Regions from separate parts of the Streptomyces sp. NPDC093097 genome, predicted to be linked through region 2. Evidence: predicted binding sites of a transcription regulator. Region 2 holds the regulator's gene; each other region holds the start of a gene.
The links. Region 2 encodes HrcA, which represses chaperone genes, less so after heat shock. Its sites were predicted from a motif close to TTNGCACTCNGNNNNNCNGAGTGCNAA; they were not measured.

Region 1 (6,916 bases), on a different contig from region 2:
GCTCGTCGCCCGCCCGCTGTCCGTCTTCACCTCGCTGCTGCCCTTCGGGGTGCCCTGGCAGGAGAAGTCCCTGCTGTCCTGGGCCGGGCTGCGCGGCGCGGTGCCGATCGTGCTGGCCACCATCCCGATGGTGGGCAACGTCCCCGGCAGCGAGACGGTCTTCAACATCGTCTTCGTGCTGGTCGTGGTCTACACCCTCATCCAGGGCCCGACGCTGCCCTGGCTGGCCCGGCGGCTGCGGCTGGGCGACGGCGAGGAGGCCGCCGACCTGGGCATCGAGTCGGCCCCGCTGGAGCGGCTGCGCGGCCATCTGCTGTCCACGGCGATAGGCCCCACCTCCCGGATGCACGGCGTCGAGGTCGGTGAGCTGCGGATGCCGGCGGGCGCCGCGGTCACCCTCGTCGTGCGGGACGGCACCAGCTTCGTGCCCTCCCCCACGACCGTGCTGCGGCGCGGCGACGAACTGCTGGTGGTCGCCACCGACCCGGTGCGGGACGCGGCCGAGCGCCGGCTCCAGGCGGTGTCCCAGGGCGGCAAGCTGGCCGGCTGGCTGGGCACCGGTACGGAGCGGCAGCCCCAGGAAGGAGCGGCCAGGCGCCCCCGGCGCCGCGAGGCCGGATGAGACGCGGGCCCGGCCACCCCTGGCCGGGCCCGCCCGCAAGCCCAGGCGCCCGGCTGTTTCCGGTTGGACGCCGTGGGCGCGCCACCCCTCCGGGGAGGCCCTGGAGATCCCCGTGAAGCCCCGGCCGACGCCGGGGCTTCACACCGTCCGGCCTGTATAGTCAAACCGGTAATTTGTACGGATCACGAACCAACTCTGCCTGACGCAGAGCTGGCGCGACCGCTCGGCGGCCGCGGTCCCCCTGCCAGGCGCAGCCACCTTCCCCGGTGCGGACCACGCGGTATCACTCGGTCCTGCGCGAGAGGACAGCTCTCGGCGCGCACCCGTGGCACCTCGCGGGGCGGCGCTACCAGGCGGCAGAAAGGCCCGGCCGTGGCATCCGCGGTCAAGGACTCCCGTCCCGGTTACGGACAACTGTTGCGCACGCCCGGAGCGTGGACGTTCCTGCTGCCCGGCTTCCTGGCCCGGCAGCCGTTCGCGATGCTGACCATCGGCATCGTCCTGCTCGTCCAGTCCACCACCGGCTCCTACGGCACCGCCGGCGCGGTCTCCGCCGCCACCGGCGTCTCGATGGCCCTCTTCGCCCCGCAGGGCGGCAAGCTCGCCGACCGGTTCGGCCAGCGCGCGGTGCTGATCCCCGGCGTCCTGGTGCACGCCGCGGGCGTCTCGGCGCTGATCGCACTCGCCCTGGCGCACGCCCCCCTGTGGGCGCTGCTCGCGGTCGCCGTCCCCACGGGCGCCTCCACTCCGCAGGTCGGCCCGATGGTGCGGGCCCGCTGGGCGGCGAAGCTGGGCGGCAGCCCGCTGATGCCGACGGCGGCCGCCTTCGAGTCGGTCACCGACGAGTTCACCTTCGTCGTCGGCCCGGTGCTGGCGACCGCGCTGTGCACCGGCATCCACCCGGCCGCCGGCCTGGTCGCCGAGGCCGCGCTGTCGCTCGCCGGCGGGCTGCTGTTCGCCTCGCAGCGCCGCACCCAACCGCCGGTCCACCGGGAGCGCGCCGCGGGCCTCGCGCGCGTCTCGGCGCTGTCCGTCCCCGGTGTGCGGGTCCTGATCGTGGCGTTCCTGGGCATCGGCTCGGTCTTCGGCGGGATGCAGGTCTCGCTGACCGCGCTGACCGAGCACATCGGGCAGCCCGGCATCAACGGCGTCCTCTACGGGATCTTCGCCGGCGGCAACATGCTCGCCGGTATCGCCTGCGGCGCGATCGCCTGGAAGGTCGGCCCGCACCGCCGCCTGCTGGTCGCCTACGGGCTGCTGGCCCTGGCCACCACCCCGCTGTGGGCGGTGACCGCGGTGCCGCTGCTGGGCGCCGTCGGCCTGGTCGTCGGCCTGTGCATCGCGCCCGCGCTGATCACCGGCTACACCCTCGTGGAATCCCTGGTCCCGGCCACCGCCCGGACCGAGGCGTTCACCTGGCTGACCGGCGCGGTGGCGCTGGGCCAGGCGGCCGCGGCCACCTCCGCCGGCCAGTTGGCGGACCGCTTCGGCCCCAACTCCGGTTTCCTGGTGCCGCTGGCCGGCACGGCGCTGGCCCTGGTGGTCCTGCTGGCCCTGCGGACCCACCTGGCGCCCCGGTCGTCGATGGTCGTCACCGGGTCGGCGGGCGCCGCCGAGGAGCGGGAACGGGAGCTCAGCCGCACCTGAACGAGCCCCGGGGCGGGGCCGGGAGCGGGCGTGGAGTCGGTCACCGTGCGACGTTCGCGGTGGACTGGCGCGCCGGAATACTGCAAGATGGAACGTCGTTAGCACTCAATGAGTGAGAGTGCCAGGAGGAAGTCAAGTGCCGACCTACCAGTACCAGTGCACCGCGTGCGGCGAGGGCCTTGAGGCCGTGCAGAAGTTCACCGACGACGCGCTCACCGAGTGCCCCAGCTGCAACGGACGCCTCAAGAAGGTGTTCTCGGCGGTCGGCATCGTCTTCAAGGGCTCCGGCTTCTACCGCAACGACAGCCGCGGCTCGTCGTCCAGCAGCACCCCCGCCGGCAGCTCCTCGACGTCGACCGGCTCCTCGTCGAACGGCTCGTCCTCGTCCTCGACGTCCTCGTCGTCGGACAGCAAGCCGTCGTCCTCGTCCTCGGTCAGCAAGCCGTCGGCCCCGGCCAGCACCGGGTCGGCCGCCTGACCCTGGGCACCAGCCGGGCCGCCGTAGCGACGCCCGCAACCGGACTTCCGGGCCCCGCCGCTCCCCACCGGGGGCGGCGGGGCCCGCCGCGTTCCCGGGCGCCGGCCGGACCGAACCACCGGCGGGCCGCCGCCGTGCCCCGATAGTGTGACCGCATGGTTGACGCGGAGATCGGCGTTATCGGCGGGTCGGGGTTCTACTCGTTCCTGGAGGACGTGACCGAGATCACGGTGGACACCCCCTACGGGCGCCCCAGTGACTCTCTCTTCCTCGGCGAGATCGCCGGGCGCTCGGTCGCCTTCCTCCCCCGGCACGGCCGGGGCCACCACCTCCCGCCGCACCGCATCAACTACCGCGCCAACCTCTGGGCGCTGCGCTCCCTCGGGGTGCGCCAGGTCCTCGGGCCGTGCGCGGTCGGCGGGCTGCGCCCCGAATACGGCCCCGGCACCCTGCTCGTCCCCGACCAACTCGTGGACCGCACCAAGTCCCGTGTGCAGACCTACTTCGACGGCGAACCGCGCGCGGACGGCGGCGTCCCCAACGTCGTCCACCTGACCTTCGCCGACCCGTACTGCCCCACCGGCCGGCAGGCCTGCCTGGCCGCCGCCCGCGGCCGCGACTGGGAGCCGGTCGACGGCGGCACCATGGTGGTGATCGAGGGGCCGCGCTTCTCCACCCGCGCCGAATCGCGCTGGCACGCCGCCCAGGGCTGGTCGGTGGTGGGCATGACCGGACACCCCGAGGCCGTCCTGGCCCGCGAACTGAGCCTCTGCTACACCTCGCTGTCCCTGGTCACCGACCTGGACGCGGGCGCCGAGACCGGCGAGGGCGTCTCCCACGAGGAGGTCCTCAAGGTCTTCGGCGAGAACATCAGCCGGCTCCGCGAGGTCCTCTTCGACACCGTCGCCGCGCTCCCCGCCGACGCCGACCGCGGCTGCCTGTGCACGGACGCGCACCAAGGGTGGGACCTGGGGATCGAGCTGCCGTAGCGGGCCGGGGCGGGCGGGGCCGGGCGCGGCGGCTCGGGTCGGATCAGAGGGGACCCCGTCGGGCGGGGCCGGACGCCGTCGGCGGGTGAACTCCCCTTCCGGGTGACGGAGTTGTCCACAGTCGCGGGGCTGTCCACAGGCCGCGGCGGGCGGGGGCGAAGTACGGCACGGTGGTGATCGCGGGTCCGCACGCGGGGCTCGCTTCCGACCCCGTCCGCTCCGCATCCGCACCACAGGTGGTGACGACCATGCCCTCCCTCGCCCCGGCCCTACCCACTCCCCCGCGGTGTGAAGTGCCCCACTTCGCCCCCGTTCGTGCGGGCGGCGTCCGCTCCCGATGGCGCGGGCCCGCGCGCCGCCGGCTGCTGGCCGCCGGCCTCGCAACGGCCGCCGCAGCACTGGCCACCGGCCTCTCGCACGGCCCCGGGAGCAGCGCCTCCGCACCCGCGGCCTGTCCCACCGCGGCGGCCTCCGGGGGGCGGTGACCATGCCGCCCCCGCGCGAAGATCGAGTGGCGTCCGCCGCCCGGACACGCGAGTCTTCTCCGAGTGGCGGGGCACCGGCCGCGCGCCCTCCATGGCGCGCCCGCACCACCGATACCGAAGCCGTTATCGGCACCGCCGCACCGATCACCGCCGCAGGGGCCCTGCCGAGCGGCCGGGTCCGCCGCTTCCCGGTGGGCGCCGGCCCCCGCACGGCCGCCCCTGCGCCCCGCACGAGCCACCCTCGGCACGGCCCGGTCCCCCCGATCCGCCGCTCCCGTACGGATATCCGTACTGGTGCCCTGGTCGATCGCCGGTTCGTGGTGCGCGATTGGACATCTCCGCCCCGCCCTGACGTAAGTTGCGGTGCCGATTGTCGGTACACCGTCCAAAGCAAGCGCGGAAAGAGGCTGTCAGGTGAGCGGCGAGAAGAAGAGCATCCTTCAGGGATTCAAGGAATTCCTGATGCGCGGCAACGTCATCGAACTGGCGGTGGCGGTCGTCGTCGGTGCGGCGTTCACCAACATCGTCAACGCGGTGGTCAAGGGCGTCATCAACCCGATCGTCGGTGCCTTCGGCTCGCAGAACCTCGACAACTACCAGACCTGCCTGAGCACGTGCGCCGTCGACAAGAAGACCGGTGTGTACGTGGACGGCATCTACGTCCTGTGGGGCTCGGTGCTCAGCGCGGCGCTGACGTTCCTGATCACCGCCGGGGTCGTGTACTTCCTCATGATCCTGCCGATGAACAAGTGGAAGGACCGTCAGGACGCCAAGAAGCCGGCCGACGAAGGGCCGGCGGCCCCGACGGAGATCGAGCTCCTCACCGAGATCCGCGACGCCCTGCTCGCCCAGCGCAACGGTGCCTCGGCGGCCCCCGGCGCGGCCTCCGCGGCCGCAGCGGCCCTCATCACGCAGCAGTCCCGGCAGTAGCGGGCGCTCCGCCCGGGATACGCCGCCCCTCGCCTCGCTCAGAGGTGGTGGGGCGGCTTTTCGTCGAGGAAGCGGGCGAGGTCGGCGGCGCTGCCCGAGGTGGCGGGACGCTCACCCCAGCCGTGGTCGGTGTCGTCCGAGGACCGCCGGCTCAGCGGGTCGTCGAAGATCAGCGCGGCGGCGCTGCGCGGTGCCGGCCGCGCGGGCGACGCGGTGGTGCGGGTCTCGGGCGCCGGGGGTGCGTCCTGGTCGGCCCCCGCGGTCGAGTCGGTCTCGGGTGCGGCCCCGGGGGCGGGATCGCCCTCGGACGGGGACTCGGACCTGGACTCGGGCTGGGGCTCGGGCTTGGTGCTCACCCCTTCAGGGTACGGCGGGCCCTGGGGCGCTTCCGTTCTCGTGCGTGGGTATCGGGTGCGGACGATGCGCGTCGCGCGGACGCGTGGGCGGTCCCTGCTCGGCACGTCCCCGCCCCGGCGGCCAGCCACGATCGGCACCGGGGAGCGGCAGGAGGTGGGGCTGAGGGTGGTGAGCACGGGCGTGGCGCTTCGGCATGGCGACCGGGCCTCCGTACGGGGTCGGGAAGCCCACGCTAGGAGTGCTCGGGGCCGGTGGCCCGCTGTGCGGCGCATCCGAGGGTTCGGGACGCCGGATCCGGACGTGCTGCGGTCGCGTGGTCGCGGTCGGCGGTCGCGGTCTGCGGTCTGCGGTCTGCGGTCTGCGGTCTGCGGTCTGCGGCGGGGTGGGTCAGGCGGCGAGGGCCTCGTGCCACCACTGGTCGCGACCGGGCTTCCAGGAGACCGGGCGGGAGCAGCGGTTCACCACCAGGACGGTGTGCGGCAGCCGCTCCGTGCCGGCGGCGGCGCTCCGCGCCAGCGCGTGGTCCAGCACCGGCTTCACCGGGCGTACGGAGCCGTCCCAGAACGCCGCGTCCGCCGTGATCAGCACCTGCGTCCCCGACTCCCGCAGGCGCGCGGTCAGTTCGGGGACGGTCAGGGAGACCGGCAGCGTGGTGCGTATCGCGTTCAGACGGCCGCAGGCCAGGGTGGCGATCACCGATTCGGGCACCAGCGGCAGGTGCACCGCGACCCGGTCGCCGGCCCGCACCCCGTAGCGGGTGAGCGCTTGCGCCGCCCGTTCGGCCTGCTCCAGGAGCATGCCGTGCGTCAGCTCCTCCAGACGACCCGGCTCCCCGCTCCAGGTGAGGGCGACCTGCGACGCATCGGGCTCTTGCACTTCCCGGGCGTCTTCTGCATGCTCTGAGATCACACGGCGCAACATGCGCATCAGCATGGAGTTCAGCGATCAACGAATGCTGAACGTCTGTTGTACGAGCCCGCAAGGGCCGTTCGACTCTATGGGGTCAGCGCCGGGCCCCTTCCGCACCCCGCGACGGCAGCGCAGCGCGTTCCTGCCTCTTCCTGCCCCGGTCCGGTGCACTTCATCCCTCCCTCTCCTCCTTTCCTTCTTCTTCCTTCGGTGCGGTGTGCGTGAGAGAGGCGGGTGGTCGGAGCCATGTCCGTACCTCCGACGGGTCCTACGGGCCAGACGGATCCGGCGAGTCAGACGGGCCAGACGGATCCGGTGGAGTCGGCAGACTCCGCGGATTCAGCGGGTTCAGCGGGTTCAGCGGGTTCAGCGGACGCGGTGAACGGGCGTGTGGTGCGCGGGCGTTGGGCGTGGTGGGCGGTGGCGGTCGGAGCCTTCTGCGTGCAGTTGGACTCCTTTGCGCTGAATCCGGCGCTGCCCGTGGTCCGGGCCGAGTTGC
Region 2 (6,916 bases):
GACCGGCTGATGGCCGGCCTGGAGTCCGGCGATCTCGGCGTGGCCCGTGCGCTCGTCGGCCGTCTCCGGCTGCGCCACCCGGCCGCCCGGCTGCGGCTGCTGATCGCCGTGTGGGAGCGCGGCGGCCCGGACGCGGTGCGCGAGATCCTCGCCATGGACCGGCTCCCGGCGACGCTCCGCCGCCAGACCACCGCTCTCCTGGACGCCCCCGACGGGCTGCCCCGGCTGCAGGCCCGACTCGCCGCCGCCGAGGCCCCGGAGCTCCTGCTGGCGCAGCTCAACGCCTCCGACGCCTACGACGGCGAGCTGCTCCCCGACAGGCTCGCCGGCGAGGGCGTCCCCCTCCCCTGGCCCGCGCTCCTCGCCGCCCAGCGGGCCGGCACGCTGGCCCCGCATCTCCCCGAGGCGCTCGCGCAGCGGCCGGACTGCCCGCGCGAGATGCTGCTGGCGCTCCTCGGCGGCACCCCGTCCGCCGACACCCGCTGGGTCCAGGACGCCCTGGAGCGCGGCGCCCTCACCCCCGAGGACCTCCTCACCCACTGCGCTCCCGCCCGTACGACCCTGCCGCACCTCATAGGCACCGCCGAATCGCCCGCGGGGCCCGGTGACCGGTGCGCGCTGCGGGAGCGGGTCCGCGCCCTGACCGCCGAGCATCTGGGCACCGACCCGGAGACCTGGGCGGTCTGCCTCCAACTCCTGCCGACGTTCGCCGGCACCCTCCCGGAGCTGATCACGACGGCCGGGGCGCTCCTCCAGCCGGCGGCGTAGGAGTACGGGGCGACCGGCGGCGCGCCCACTCCGCGCCCGCCCACGCCCCGACACCCCTGCGGACGGCGGGAGTTGGGACCGTCACCGGCGGGCTCCCGTCAGCGCGGGAGCCCGGGTGCGCCGGAGCCCGGGTGCGCGGTGCCTGTCCGAAAAGCCCTAACTCCAGCGGCCCGTACGGCCCAGCAGCAGGGCGGTCGCCGCGGTGCCGGCCGTGGAGGTCCGCAGCACGGTCGTGCCCAGCCGGTACGGCTTGGCGCCCGCCTCGGCGAAGACCGCCAGCTCTTCCGGCGAGACGCCGCCCTCGGGGCCGACGACCAGCACGATCGAGCCCTCGGTGGGGAGTTCGGCGGTGGCGAGCGGGGTGCTGCCCTCCTCGTGGAGGACGGCGGCGAAATCGGCGTCGGCGAGCAACGCGGCGACCTGCTTGGTCGACATCGGGTCGGCGACCTGGGGGAAGGCCAGCCGGCGGGACTGCTTGCCTGCCTCCCGCGCCGTGGCCCGCCACTTGGCGAGCGACTTGGCGGCCCGCTCGCCCCTCCACTGGGTGACGCAACGCGCCGCGGACCACGGCACGATGGCGTCGACCCCGGTCTCCGTCATGGTCTCCACGGCCAGTTCCCCGCGGTCGCCCTTGGGCAGCGCCTGGACGACGGTGAGGGTGGGCGCCGGCGGCTCCTCGGTGCGCAGCGCGGTGACGGCGACGGTGAGCCGGTCCTTGCCCTCGACGGCGGCGACGGTGCCCTCGGCCCCGGTCCCGGTGCCGTCCGTGAGCACGACCTCCTCACCGACCCGGAGCCGCCGCACCGACACCGCGTGCCGGCCCTCGGGGCCGTCCAGGGTCAGCGTGCCGCCGGCCCGTACACCGGTGAGCGTCTCGACGAGGAAGACGGGCGCGGTCATGCCGCACCTCCCGTGCCGTAGCCCGCGCCGGCCGGACCGCCCGCGGCCAACGCGGCGCGGGCGGCGTCGAGTTCGGCCACCAGCAGCTCCACCAGCTGCCCGGCGGGCAGCTCCCGCGCCAGCCGGTGCCCCTGCCCCGCCCAGAGGTTCAGCCCCTGGGCGTCGCCCGCCTTGGCTGCGGCCTTGCGGACCGGGGAGGTGAGGTAGTGCACGGCGGGGTAGGCGGCCGGGGCGTAGGGGCCGTGCTCCCGCAGGAAACGATTCACCAGTCCGCGGGCCGGCCGCCCGGAGAACGCCCGGGTCAACTCGGTATGGGTGAACAGGGGGTTGGTCAGCGCCTGCTTGTGCAGCGGGTTGGCGCCGGACTCCGGGGTGATCAGGAAGGCGGTGCCCAGCTGCGCCATCGCGGCGCCGGCGGCCAGTACCGCGGCGATCTGGGAGCCGCGCATCAGCCCGCCGGCCGCGATCACCGGGATCCGCACCGCCTCCCGCACCTGCGTGAGCAGCGCCAGCAGCCCCAGCCCGGCACCGGTGCCGTCGGCGTGCGGATCGTCCCGGTGGGTGCCCTGGTGGCCCCCCGCCTCCACGCCCTGCACACACACCGCGTCAGCGCCCGCCGCCTGCGCGGCCTGCGCCTCGGCGGCGGTGGTGACCGTCACGACGGTGTACGTACCGACCCTGGCGAACGCCTCAAGGACCGCCCGCGAGGGGCAGCCGAAGGTGAAGGAGACCACCGGCACCGGATCGTCGCGGAGGATCGCCAGCTTGGCCTCGTAGCCGTCGTCGATCGGACCGTCCGTTTCGCCCAGCTCGGTCTCGTACCAGGTGGCCTCGCCGGCGAGCTGCTCGCGGTAGACCGTGACGGCGCCGGCGTCGGCCAGCGGCGGCTGCGGCAGGAAGACGTTGACGCCGAAGGGCCGGCCGGTCAGCGCCCGCAGCCGCTTGATCTCCTGGTACATGCCGTCGGCGGTCTTGTAACCGGCGGCCAGGAACCCGAGGCCGCCGGCCTCACAGACGGCGGCGGCCAACTCGGGTACCGAGCCGCCGCCCGCCATCGGGGCCTGCACGATGGGGTGGCGGCACAGATCGGTGAGAGCGGTGGGCATGCCCACATCGTGTCACGCCCGATGCCCTCCCCAGAACCGGGGCGGCGGCCGCGGAAAACCCCCCGGACCCCGCCCCGGCCGGTCACGGCCAACGCCCGCCGGAGGCGTCCTCAAGGCACGCGAACCGTCCTTGCGGCCCCGGCCGACCGAGCCGGCCCGGGGGCCGGCCCGGGCCTCCGGCCCCACGCCTACCGCCCGTTGAACGCATCCTTCAACCGCGAGAACAACCCCTGCTGCCCCGGCTGAAACTGGCCCTGGGGGCGCTCCTCGCCACGCAGCTTGGCCAGTCGGCGCAGCAGCTCCTCCTGCTCGGGGTCGAGCTTGCCGGGAGTCTGCACCTCGACGTGGACGATCAGATCGCCCCGGCCGTTGCCGCGCAGATGGGTCACGCCGCGGCCGTGCAGCGGGATCGACTGGCCGGACTGGGTGCCGGGCCGGACGTCGACCTCCTCCATGCCGTCGAGCGTCTCCAACGGGCACTTGGTGCCCAGCGCCGCCGCGGTCATCGGGATGGTGACCGTGCAGTGCAGATCGTCACCGCGGCGCTGGAACACCGGGTGGGGCAGCTCGTGGATCTCGACGTAGAGGTCGCCGGCGGGGCCGCCGCCGGGGCCCACCTCGCCCTCGCCGGCCAGTTGGATCCGGGTGCCGTTGTCGACACCGGCCGGGATCTTGACCGTGAGGGTGCGGCGGGAGCGGATCCGGCCGTCGCCCGCGCACTCGGGGCACGGCGTCGGGACGACCGTGCCGAAGCCCTGGCACTGGGGGCAGGGCCGGGAGGTCATGACCTGGCCGAGGAAGGACCGGGTGACCTGCGAGACCTCACCGCGGCCGCGGCACATGTCGCAGGTCTGCGCCGAGGTGCCCGGCGCCGCACCCTCGCCGCTGCACGTGGTGCAGACGACGGCGGTGTCGACCTGGATCTCCTTGGTGGTGCCGAACGCGGACTCGCCGAGCTCGACGTCGAGGCGGATCATCGCGTCCTGGCCGCGGCGGGTCCGCGAGCGCGGGCCGCGCTGCGAGGCCGTGCCGAAGAACGCGTCCATGATGTCGGAGAAGTTCCCGAAGCCCGCGCCGAAGCCGCCCGCGCCGCCGGCTCCGCCGGACTGCGAGAGGGGGTCGCCGCCGAGGTCGTAGACCTGCTTCTTCTGCGGGTCCGACAGGACCTCGTAAGCGGCGTTGATCTCCTTGAACCGCTCTTGGGTCTTGGGGTCCGGGTTCACGTCCGGGTGGAGCTCGCGCGCCAGCCGGCGGAAGGCCTTCTTGATCTGGTCCTGCGAGGCGTCACGGCTGATGCCGAGGACCGAGTAGTAATCCGTGGCCACTTACGACTCCGCGAGGATCTGTCCGACGTAACGTGCCACTGCGCGTACCGCTCCCATCGTTCCGGGGTAGTCCATGCGGGTCGGTCCGACCACGCCCAATTTCGCGACGGCCTCGTCGCCCGAACCGTATCCGACGGTGACGACCGAGGTGGACGTCAGACCCTCGTGGGCATTCTCATGCCCGATGCGTACGGTCATGCCCGAGTCCTTGGCCTCCCCGAGCAGCTTGAGCAGCACCACGTGCTCCTCAAGGGCTTCCAGCACCGGCCGGATGGTCAGGGGGAAATCATGCCCGAAGCGCGTCAGATTGGCGGTACCGCCGATCATCAGCCGCTCTTCGGTCTCCTCCACCAGAGTCTCCAGCAGCACCGACAGTACTGTCGAGACGGTGGCCCGGTCGTCCTGTTCGAAGGATTCCGGAAGATCCTGCACCAACTGCGGGACGTCTGTGAAACGGCGGCCGACGACCCGGCTGTTGAGCCGCGCCCGCAGGTCCGCCAAAGACGTCTCGCCGAACGGCGTCTGACAGTCGATCAGCCGCTGCTCGACCCGCCCGGTGTCGGTGATCAGCACCAGCATCAGCCGGGCCGGCGCCAGAGCCAGCAGCTCGACGTGCCGGACCGTGGATCTGGTCAGGGACGGGTACTGCACCACGGCCACCTGCCGGGTCAGCTGCGCCAGCAGCCGCACCGTGCGGCCCACCACGTCGTCCAGGTCGACGGCGCCGTCCAGGAAATTCTGGATCGCCCGCCGCTCGGGGACGGACAGCGGCTTGACGCCGGCCAGCCGGTCGACGAAGAGGCGGTAGCCCTTGTCGGTCGGGATGCGCCCGGCGCTGGTGTGCGGCTGGGCGATGAAGCCCTCTTCTTCCAGGGCCGCCATGTCGTTGCGGACGGTGGCCGGGGAGACGCCCAGCTTGTGGCGCTCGGTGAGGGCCTTGGAGCCGACCGGCTCCTCCGTCCCGACGTAGTCCTGGACGATGGCGCGCAGCACCTCGAGCCTGCGTTCACTGAGCATTTCGCCACCTCCAGTCGGCTTGTCCCGCCGCGTCGTCTCTTTCCTGGCACTCACCTGGCCCGAGTGCCAGACCCGGAGCCAGTGTACGGCCGGGCAGCGCGGATGCGGCAAGGGCGGGCGTACTGAGGGCTTACCCACAGCCGCCGGATCCGACCCCGGGCCGACCCCGGGACTTCCCCCGCCGATCCCCCGGACATCCCTTGCGCGAACCCTGGCCCGGACCCCGAAATGCGGCGGAACCGGACCGCCGCGGACTGTGCGGAACGGCCGTTTCCGCCGGGCGCCGGGCAACGCTATCGCGAGGGCGCTAGCGTCCTGCCATGCGCACCACATGGGAAGAGGCCGGCTGGGAGCAGCTCGGCACCGGGGTCGTCCGGCGCCGGATGCCCGGCTGGGACGAGACGATCGGCGTGATCGCCGGTTCCGAGGGGGTGTTGCTCGTCGACACCGGGCCGACCCTCGCCGCCGGGGCGGAGCTGCGCCGCACGATCCGCGGGGTGCTGGGCCGCGATGTGACACATGTCGCGCTCACCCACCCGCACTTCGACCACGTACTGGGCACCGCGGCCTTCGCCGGCGTGACGGTGTACGGCGCGGCGGGGGTGGGCGAACTCCTCCGGCAGAGCAAGGACGTGCTGCGGCACGACGCGGTCCGGCACGGCGTGGACCCCGACGCCGCCGAGGAGGCCGCGGACCTGCTGGTCGCCCCGCACCACGAGGTGCACGACCGGCTGACCGTCGACCTCGGGGACCGGACGGCGCTGCTGGCCGGCATCGGCCCCGGCCACACCGCCCACGACCTGGCCGTCCTGGTGCCCGGGCGGGCCGGTGAACGGGAGATCGTCTTCTGCGGCGACCTGGTCGAGGAGTCCGGCGAACCGCAGGCCGGCCCGGACGCGCTGCCCCGGCGGTGGCCCGCCGCGCTGGACCGGCTGCTGGCACTGGGCGGCGAGGACGCCCTTTATGTACCGGGCCACGGCGCGGTGGTCGACGCCGGTTTCGTCCGCGCCCAGCGCGACGCCCTGGCCGCCCGCTTCGGGCCGAACTCCCCCTGAGGCGCGGCCCGTTGCCCTGACCACCGGCCGCCGCCGTCCCCATGGGCGGCCCGGCCCGCCCGCGCCCTGTGGGCCCGTCCCGTGGCCCGTGCCCCGTAGACCCGTATCCCGCCGAACCGCCGACCCGTAGGGAAGCAGACCCGCATGCACAGCAGGCACTACAGCCCCGACCTCACTCCCCCCTGGAAGAAGCCGAAGCCGGTGCCCGAGGTGCCGGCCGATCCCGGGCTGGTCGTGGAGGAGGTGGCGACGGGCTACTGCGGTGCCGTCATCCGCTGCGAGAAGACCGCCGAGGGAGCGACGGTGACCCTGGAAGACCGCTTCGGCAAGCACCGGGTGTTCCCGATGGCGCCGCGCGGCTTCCTCCTGGAGGGGCGGACCGTCACCCTGGTACGGCCGCCGGCCCGGCCGGCGGCGAGCGGTCCGGCGCGCACCGCCTCCGGCTCGATCGCGGTCCCCGGGGCCCGCGCCCGGGTCGCCCGGGCCGGCCGCATCTATGTGGAGGGCCGGCACGACGCCGAGTTGGTGGAGCGCGTCTGGGGCGACGACCTGCGGATCGAGGGCGTCGTCGTGGAGTACCTGGAGGGCGTCGACGACCTCCCGGCGATCGTCGAGGCGTTCTCCCCCGGTCCGGACGCCCGCCTCGGCGTCCTGGTGGACCATCTCGTCCCCGGCTCCAAGGAGTCCCGGATCGCCGCGTCGGTGACGGACGCGGACGTGCTGGTCGTCGGCCATCCGTACATCG
Region 3 (6,916 bases), on a different contig from region 2:
GGTGCGAGGGCGGTCCCTCCGGACGGACTCCGGGGGAGTCTCCGGCCGGGGTGGTGGCCGGGCGAGGGGCGGACGGGTCGGGAAGGCCGGCGCCGACCAGGGAGTCCCCGGAGGGCAGCAGGGTGGCGCGGCGGGCGCCGCCCGCGCCGGTGCCGAACCACAGGACGGCCTCCTTGACGTCGCCGCCGTCGGAGATCCACTCGGTCTCGGCGTCGTCCGGCAGCGCCTCGTGCGGCACCCCGGGAGCGATCTTCAGCGCCGCGTACGGCGCCGTGCGGGCCGCCTCGACGGCCCAGGACAGCGGCGGCGAGTACGCCTCCGGGTCGAAGATCCGGGCCCCGCGTACGGAGCCCCGTCGCGCCGGGTCCACGAACACCGCGTCGTACCCGTCGGTGTCGACCTCCGTGACGTCCGCGCAGCGCACCTCGATCCGGTCCGCCAGCCCCAGCGCCTCGGCGTTCGCCCGGGCCGCCGCGCAGGCCAGCGGATCGCGGTCCACGGCCAGCACCCGGATCCCGGCCCGGGCCAGCGCGAGCGCGTCGCCGCCGATCCCGCAGCACAGGTCGGCCAGGCTCCGGACGCCGAGCGCGGCGAGGCGGGCCGCGCGGTGGGCGGCGACCGGGGCGCGGGTGGACTGCTCGACGCCGTGCGGGGTGAAGTACATCCGCGCGGCGTCCGCGCCGAACTTCGCGGCCGCCCGCTGGCGCAGCCGGGCCTGCCCGAGGGCGGCGGAGACCAGCGGCGCGGGATGGTCGCGGCGCAGCCGGGTGGCGGTGGCCAGTTCGTCCGCCGGGTCGTGGTCCCTGAGGAGGGCGAGCAGCTGCTGGCCCTCGGGGGCGAGCAGCGCGGAGAAGGTGTCGAGGTCGGTCATCGGCACCATTGTCGGCCACAGACGGATGCCGGTCCGCGGGACCTCCCGCGGACCGGCATCGGGGCCGTCGAGCCGTCGTCAGACTCCGGGGGTGGTGCTCCCGGTGATCCGCGGCACCCGCTGGGTGGCGTCCGCGTCCGGCCGCTCCGGGGCCGGACGGACCGGCTCCCGGCGGCGCTGGGCGCTGTCGCTGACCCGCAGCAGCACCGCCACCATGACCCAGTTCGCGACCAGCGACGAACCGCCCTTGGCGAGGAACGGCAGCGCCTTACCGGTCAGCGGGATCAGGCCGGTGACACCGCCGGTGACGACGAAGACCTGGAGCAGCAGCGCGCCGGCCAGGCCGACCGCGAGCAGCTTGCCGAACGGGTCGCGGGCGGTCAGACCCACCCGCAGTCCGCGCTGGGCCAGCAGGCCGTACAGCAGCAGGACGGCCATCACTCCGGCCAGGCCCAGTTCCTCGCCGACGGTGGTGAGGATGAAGTCGCTGTTGCCGGCGAAGCCGATCAGTTCGGGGTGGCCCTGGCCCAGCCCGGTGCCGCCGATGCCGCCGCTGCCGAAACTGAACAGCGCCTGGGCGGCCTGGTCGGAGATCAGGCCCGGCGGCCGCTTGTCCGCCGGCAGGAAGATGTCCATCGGGTGCAGCCAGGCCATCACACGGCCCTTGACGTGCGGTTCGGTCGAGCCGACGACACCGGCGCCGACCACGGCCATGAGCAGACCGCAGACCACCCAACTGGTGCGCTCGGTGGCCATGTAGAGCATGATCACGAAGACGCCGAAGAAGATCAGCGAGGTGCCCAGGTCGCGCTCGAAGACCAGCACCAGCAGGCTGATCACCCAGATCGTGAAGATCGGCCCGAGCTGCCGGCCCGGCGGCATCTGCATGCCCATCACCCGGCGCCCGGACAGCGCCAGCGCATCGCGGCTGACTGTGAGGTATCCCGCGAAGAACACCACGATCATGATCTTCACGAACTCGCCGGGTTGCAGCGACAGCGGCCCCAGCAGGATCCAGCGCTTGGCGCCGTACATGTCCGCGCCGAAGAAGGCCGGCGCCATCAGCAGCACCAGCGCGACCGCCATCGTCAGATAGATGTAGCGCTGGAGGAGCCGGTGGTCGCGCAGCAGCAGCAGGATGGCGATCGCGACGGCCACGCCGATGACCGTCCACACCAACTGCCCGGTCGCCGCCGGGGCGATCTTCAGCCGGGGCTTGTCCGCGTAGGTGTTGTCCAGCCGGTGCAGCAGCACCAGTCCGATCCCGGTCAGCAGGGTCGCCAACGGCAGGATCAGGGGATCGGCGCGCGGCGCGAACCGGCGGACGACCAGGTGCGGCACCAGCGCGATGAAGAACACACTCAGCGCGAAGCTGCCCACCGCCCCGGAGAGCTGCCCCTTCATGGACAACTCGGTGTAGGCGTAGCCGAAGACGGTGATGAGCACCACAAAGCCGAGTAGCCAGGCTTCGGTCCGCCGACGGTTCGGGGCCTGGGCCAGCGCGGCGAACGTCATGGTGCGTTCGGCGTCGCTCTCCGGTCCCCCGGAATCCCGGGGAGCGCTGGTCAGTCCACGCACGGTTCCTCCGCCATCGATGGGTCTGGGCCGCAGGGCGGCCGGGTCGCGGCCCGGTGTTCAGCGGTCCCTGGGGACAAGACGGGGCAGCCGCGGGCCAGGTTGCGGTCGAGCGGGAGGTGTGTCGGACTCCACGCCCGGCCGACCGGCAGCAGACACGGTACGCGTCTCCGCCGCGCTGGCACTCCGCTTGACCGAGTGCTAACCGCGTCATAGTCTCAGCGTTGGCACTCCCCGACGGAGAGTGCCAACACAGCGACGGGCAGATCCGGCACCCGCGACGACGGATCCACCTGGTCGCCACCTCAGATCAGTTAACCCCGTGAGATCTCCGAAGGGGGAGGTCGGATCGTGACGACCGCCAGCTCCAAGGTTGCCATCAAGCCGCTCGAGGACCGCATCGTGGTCCAGCCGCTCGACGCCGAGCAGACCACGGCCTCGGGCCTGGTCATTCCGGACACCGCGAAGGAGAAGCCCCAGGAGGGCGTCGTCCTGGCGATTGGTCCGGGCCGCTTCGAGGACGGCAAGCGCGTCGAGCTCGACGTCAAGGTCGGCGACGTCGTGCTCTACAGCAAGTACGGCGGCACCGAGGTGAAGTACAGCGGCGAGGAGTACCTCGTCCTCTCGGCTCGCGACGTGCTCGCGATCGTCGAGAAGTAAGTCACCCGGATTTGCCCTGTTCTGCGCCCCTGGTTCCCGCGTTCTCACCGACCCGGGGCAGGGGCGCAGTTCGTTTGAGCGAAAGCGGTCACGGCGGCGAGGCCGACGATCGCAACGAGAGGACTTGAAGCACCCATGGCGAAGATCCTGAAGTTCGACGAGGACGCCCGTCGCGCCCTTGAGCGCGGCGTCAACAAGCTGGCCGACACGGTCAAGGTCACCATCGGCCCCAAGGGCCGCAACGTCGTGATCGACAAGAAGTTCGGCGCCCCGACCATCACCAACGACGGTGTCACCATCGCCCGTGAGGTCGAGGTCGAGGACCCGTACGAGAACCTCGGCGCCCAGCTCGTCAAGGAGGTGGCGACCAAGACCAACGACATCGCGGGTGACGGCACCACCACCGCCACCGTGCTGGCCCAGGCGCTGGTCCGCGAGGGTCTGCGCAACGTCGCCGCGGGTGCTTCCCCCGCCGCCCTGAAGAAGGGCATCGACGCCGCCGTCAAGGCCGTCTCCGACGAGCTGCTGGCGACCGCCCGCCCGATCGACGACAAGTCCGACATCGCCGCCGTGGCCGCGCTGTCCGCCCAGGACCCGCAGGTCGGCGAGCTGATCGCCGAGGCGATGGACAAGGTCGGCAAGGACGGTGTGATCACCGTCGAGGAGTCCAACACCTTCGGTCTGGAGCTGGACTTCACCGAGGGCATGGCCTTCGACAAGGGCTACCTCTCGCCCTACATGGTCACCGACCAGGAGCGTATGGAGGCCGTCCTCGACGACCCGTACATCCTGATCCACCAGGGCAAGATCTCCTCCATCCAGGACCTGCTGCCGCTGCTGGAGAAGATCATCCAGGCCGGCGCCTCCAAGCCGCTGCTGATCATCGCCGAGGACGTCGAGGGCGAGGCCCTGTCCACCCTCGTCGTCAACAAGATCCGCGGCACCTTCAACGCGGTGGCCGTCAAGGCCCCCGGCTTCGGCGACCGCCGCAAGGCGATGCTCGGCGACATGGCCACCCTCACCGGCGGCACCGTCGTCGCCGAGGAGGTCGGCCTCAAGCTCGACCAGGTCGGCCTGGACGTGCTGGGCACCGCCCGCCGCGTGACCGTCACCAAGGACGACACCACCCTCGTCGACGGTGGCGGCAACTCCGAGGACGTCGCGGGCCGCGTCGCCCAGATCAAGGCCGAGATCGAGGCCACCGACTCCGACTGGGACCGCGAGAAGCTCCAGGAGCGCCTGGCCAAGCTGGCCGGTGGCGTCTGCGTGATCCGCGTCGGCGCGGCCACCGAGGTCGAGCTCAAGGAGAAGAAGCACCGTCTGGAGGACGCCATCTCCGCGACCCGCGCCGCGGTCGAGGAGGGCATCGTCTCCGGTGGTGGCTCCGCGCTCGTCCACGCCGTCAAGGTCCTGGAGGGCAACCTCGGCAAGGACGGCGACGAGGCCACCGGTGTCGCCGTGGTCCGCCGCGCCGCCGTCGAGCCGCTGCGCTGGATCGCCGAGAACGCCGGCCTCGAGGGCTACGTGATCACCTCCAAGGTGGCCGAGCTCGACAAGGGCAACGGCTTCAACGCCGCCACCGGCGAGTACGGCGACCTGGTCAAGGCCGGCGTCATCGACCCGGTCAAGGTCACCCGCTCCGCGCTGGAGAACGCCGCCTCCATCGCCTCCCTCCTGCTCACGACCGAGACCCTGGTCGTCGAGAAGAAGGAAGAGGAAGAGGCCGCTGCCGCCGCCGGCCACGGTCACGGCCACGCGCACTGACACCCGCGCATCCGCCGGCCGCCTGCGCGCCGGCACCACCGAGGCCCGGTCCCGCTTCCCGCGGGGCCGGGCCTCGCCCGTGTCCGGGGGACCGTCTCCGGATCGCGCCGCCCCGCCGCCCTGCCGGCTCCCCGCCCTGCCGGCTCCCCGTCCGCAGGTGCTCAGGTGCTCAGGCGCTCAGGCCGAGTGCCCCAGCCCCTCCCGCCGCACCGGGTCCGCGAACGGCAGTCCCTTCCCGTACCGCTCCAGCTCGTCGAGGGCGTGGTCGGCCATCCGGTGCAGCTCGTTCCCCAGCGACCCGGCGATGTGCGGGGTGAGCAGCACGTTCGGCAACACGTACAACGGCGAGTCAGCGGCCGGGAGTTCGGGCTCGGTGACATCCAGCACCGCGGCGAGCCGCCCGCCGCTCAGCTCCGCGATCAGCGCCGCCTCGTCGACCAGGGAGCCGCGCGAGGTGTTGACCAGCGTCGCCCCGTCGGGCATCAGGGCCAGCTCGCGGGCGCCGATCAGGTGCCGGGTGGCGGGCACCTCCGGCGCGTGCACGCTCACGACGTCGCTCCCCGCGCACAACTCCGCCAACGGGACGCGGCGCACGCCCATCCGCTCCGCCTCCGCCTCGTCCACGTACGGGTCGTACAGCAGCACCCGCAGCGCGAACGGGCGCAGCAGCTCGATGACGCGGCGGCCGATGCGGGAGGCGCCGACGATGCCGACGGTGCGGCCGTGGTTGCCGGCACCGTCCAGCGCGCGCAGCCAGTCGTGGGGGCCGCGCAGGGTGCGGTAGTGGTGGGCGGCGTGCAGGACGCGCTTGTTGGCGAACAGGATGGCGGCGAGGGTGTACTCGGCCACCGGCAGCGCGTTGGCCGCGGCCGCCGAGCTGACCGCTATGCCCCGTTCCCAACACGCCTCGGTGACATGCTCCTTGACCGAGCCGGCCGCGTGCACGACCGCGCGCAGCCGGGGCGCCGCGGCGAGCACCTCGGCGGTGAGCGGCGGGGCGCCCCAGCAGGTGAGCAGCACCTCGGCCCCGGCGAGGGCGGCGGCTATCCGGGGCCCGGGCGCGGCCAGCTCGTGCGCGACGAGCCGGCTGTCCGTACGGGCCAGGCGTTCGAGCCGGGTCCGCTGCGTCTCCCCGAGCAGCCGGTCCGCGATGTCTGGCCCCATGGCCAGCAGGACGGTTGGGCGCATCTGTGGTGACTCCTCTCGCGTGGTGCCCCGCCTCTTGGCGGCGGCGTTCATCTTCCGGTGGGTGCAGGGGTGTTGGGGGTGTGCGTCGTGGCGGCGGGCGGAGTGTCCGTGGCCGGTGCCCGCAGGGTGCGGGCCCATCTGCTCCGGCAGATGACGGATACCCAGGTGCGCGCTCCGGATCCTGCGGGCCCGCCCCGGACATCCCCTCCGGCCCGCCGCCGACCCGCCGACCCGCCGATCCGCCGCCCGTGGGCCCGTCCGCCACGGGCGCGCGGACTCCCGGCCCGGTCCCGTCGGTGGCCGCCGGTCGGGGGGCGAACGACCGGCCGGGCCGGTGGAAGCGGAACACCACCCCGGGCCACGACGTGGGAAGCCGCAACCCCCAGCTACCGTTCCGGTATGACGACTGCACTGATCACAGGAGCGACAGCCGGCATCGGCGCCGCGTTCGCACGCCGTCTTGCGAGCGACGGGCACAGCGTGGTGCTGGTGGCCCGTGACGAGAAGAGGCTGCGGGAGCAGGCCACCGAACTGCACGACCGGCACGGCATCGAGGCGGAGGTGCTCAGCGCCGACCTCGCGACCGAGGAGGGGATCGCCGCCGTCGAGGCCCGTCTGGCGGACCCCAAGCACCCGGTGGACCTGCTGGTCAACAACGCGGGCTTCGGCAACAAGGGCGAGTACCTCGAGGTCCCGATGGCCGACGAGTTGGCGATGCTGAAGGTGCACTGTGAGGCGGTGCTGCGGCTGACCACGGCGGGTGTGCGCGGGATGCGCGAGCGCCGCCGCGGTGCCGTGGTGAACGTGGCGTCGGTCGCGGCGTTCGTCCCGCGCGGCACGTACGGCGCGAGCAAGGCG

Region 1: a site for HrcA is predicted at 2,368-2,394, ahead of ACIQE0_RS13785 (FmdB family zinc ribbon protein). Genes of this name have one in related genera too.
Region 3: a site for HrcA is predicted at 2,625-2,651, ahead of groES (co-chaperone GroES). Genes of this name have one in related genera too.

Annotation. Positions count from the first base shown of each region.
Region 1 is NZ_JBIVOW010000006.1:323,404-330,319, reverse strand. It holds gene ACIQE0_RS13795 (potassium/proton antiporter) at 1-622, shown strand, start outside; gene ACIQE0_RS13790 (MFS transporter) at 995-2,269, shown strand; gene ACIQE0_RS13785 (FmdB family zinc ribbon protein) at 2,406-2,747, shown strand; gene ACIQE0_RS13780 (S-methyl-5'-thioadenosine phosphorylase) at 2,903-3,736, shown strand; gene mscL (large conductance mechanosensitive channel protein MscL) at 4,636-5,151, shown strand; gene ACIQE0_RS13770 (hypothetical protein) at 5,190-5,507, opposite strand; gene ACIQE0_RS13765 (AMP-binding protein) at 5,896-6,384, opposite strand; gene ACIQE0_RS13760 (MFS transporter) at 6,859-6,916, shown strand, end outside.
Region 2 is NZ_JBIVOW010000003.1:217,327-224,242, forward strand. It holds gene ACIQE0_RS06410 (hypothetical protein) at 1-768, shown strand, start outside; gene ACIQE0_RS06415 (16S rRNA (uracil(1498)-N(3))-methyltransferase) at 925-1,668, opposite strand; gene ACIQE0_RS06420 (nitronate monooxygenase) at 1,665-2,774, opposite strand; gene dnaJ (molecular chaperone DnaJ) at 2,963-4,099, opposite strand; gene hrcA (heat-inducible transcriptional repressor HrcA) at 4,100-5,116, opposite strand; gene ACIQE0_RS06435 (MBL fold metallo-hydrolase) at 5,437-6,171, shown strand; gene ACIQE0_RS06440 (DUF3097 domain-containing protein) at 6,316-6,916, shown strand, end outside.
Region 3 is NZ_JBIVOW010000006.1:184,497-191,412, forward strand. It holds gene ACIQE0_RS13165 (methyltransferase domain-containing protein) at 1-871, opposite strand, end outside; gene ACIQE0_RS13170 (FtsW/RodA/SpoVE family cell cycle protein) at 950-2,386, opposite strand; gene groES (co-chaperone GroES) at 2,798-3,106, shown strand; gene groL (chaperonin GroEL) at 3,242-4,870, shown strand; gene ACIQE0_RS13185 (hydroxyacid dehydrogenase) at 5,048-6,058, opposite strand; gene ACIQE0_RS13190 (SDR family NAD(P)-dependent oxidoreductase) at 6,458-6,916, shown strand, end outside.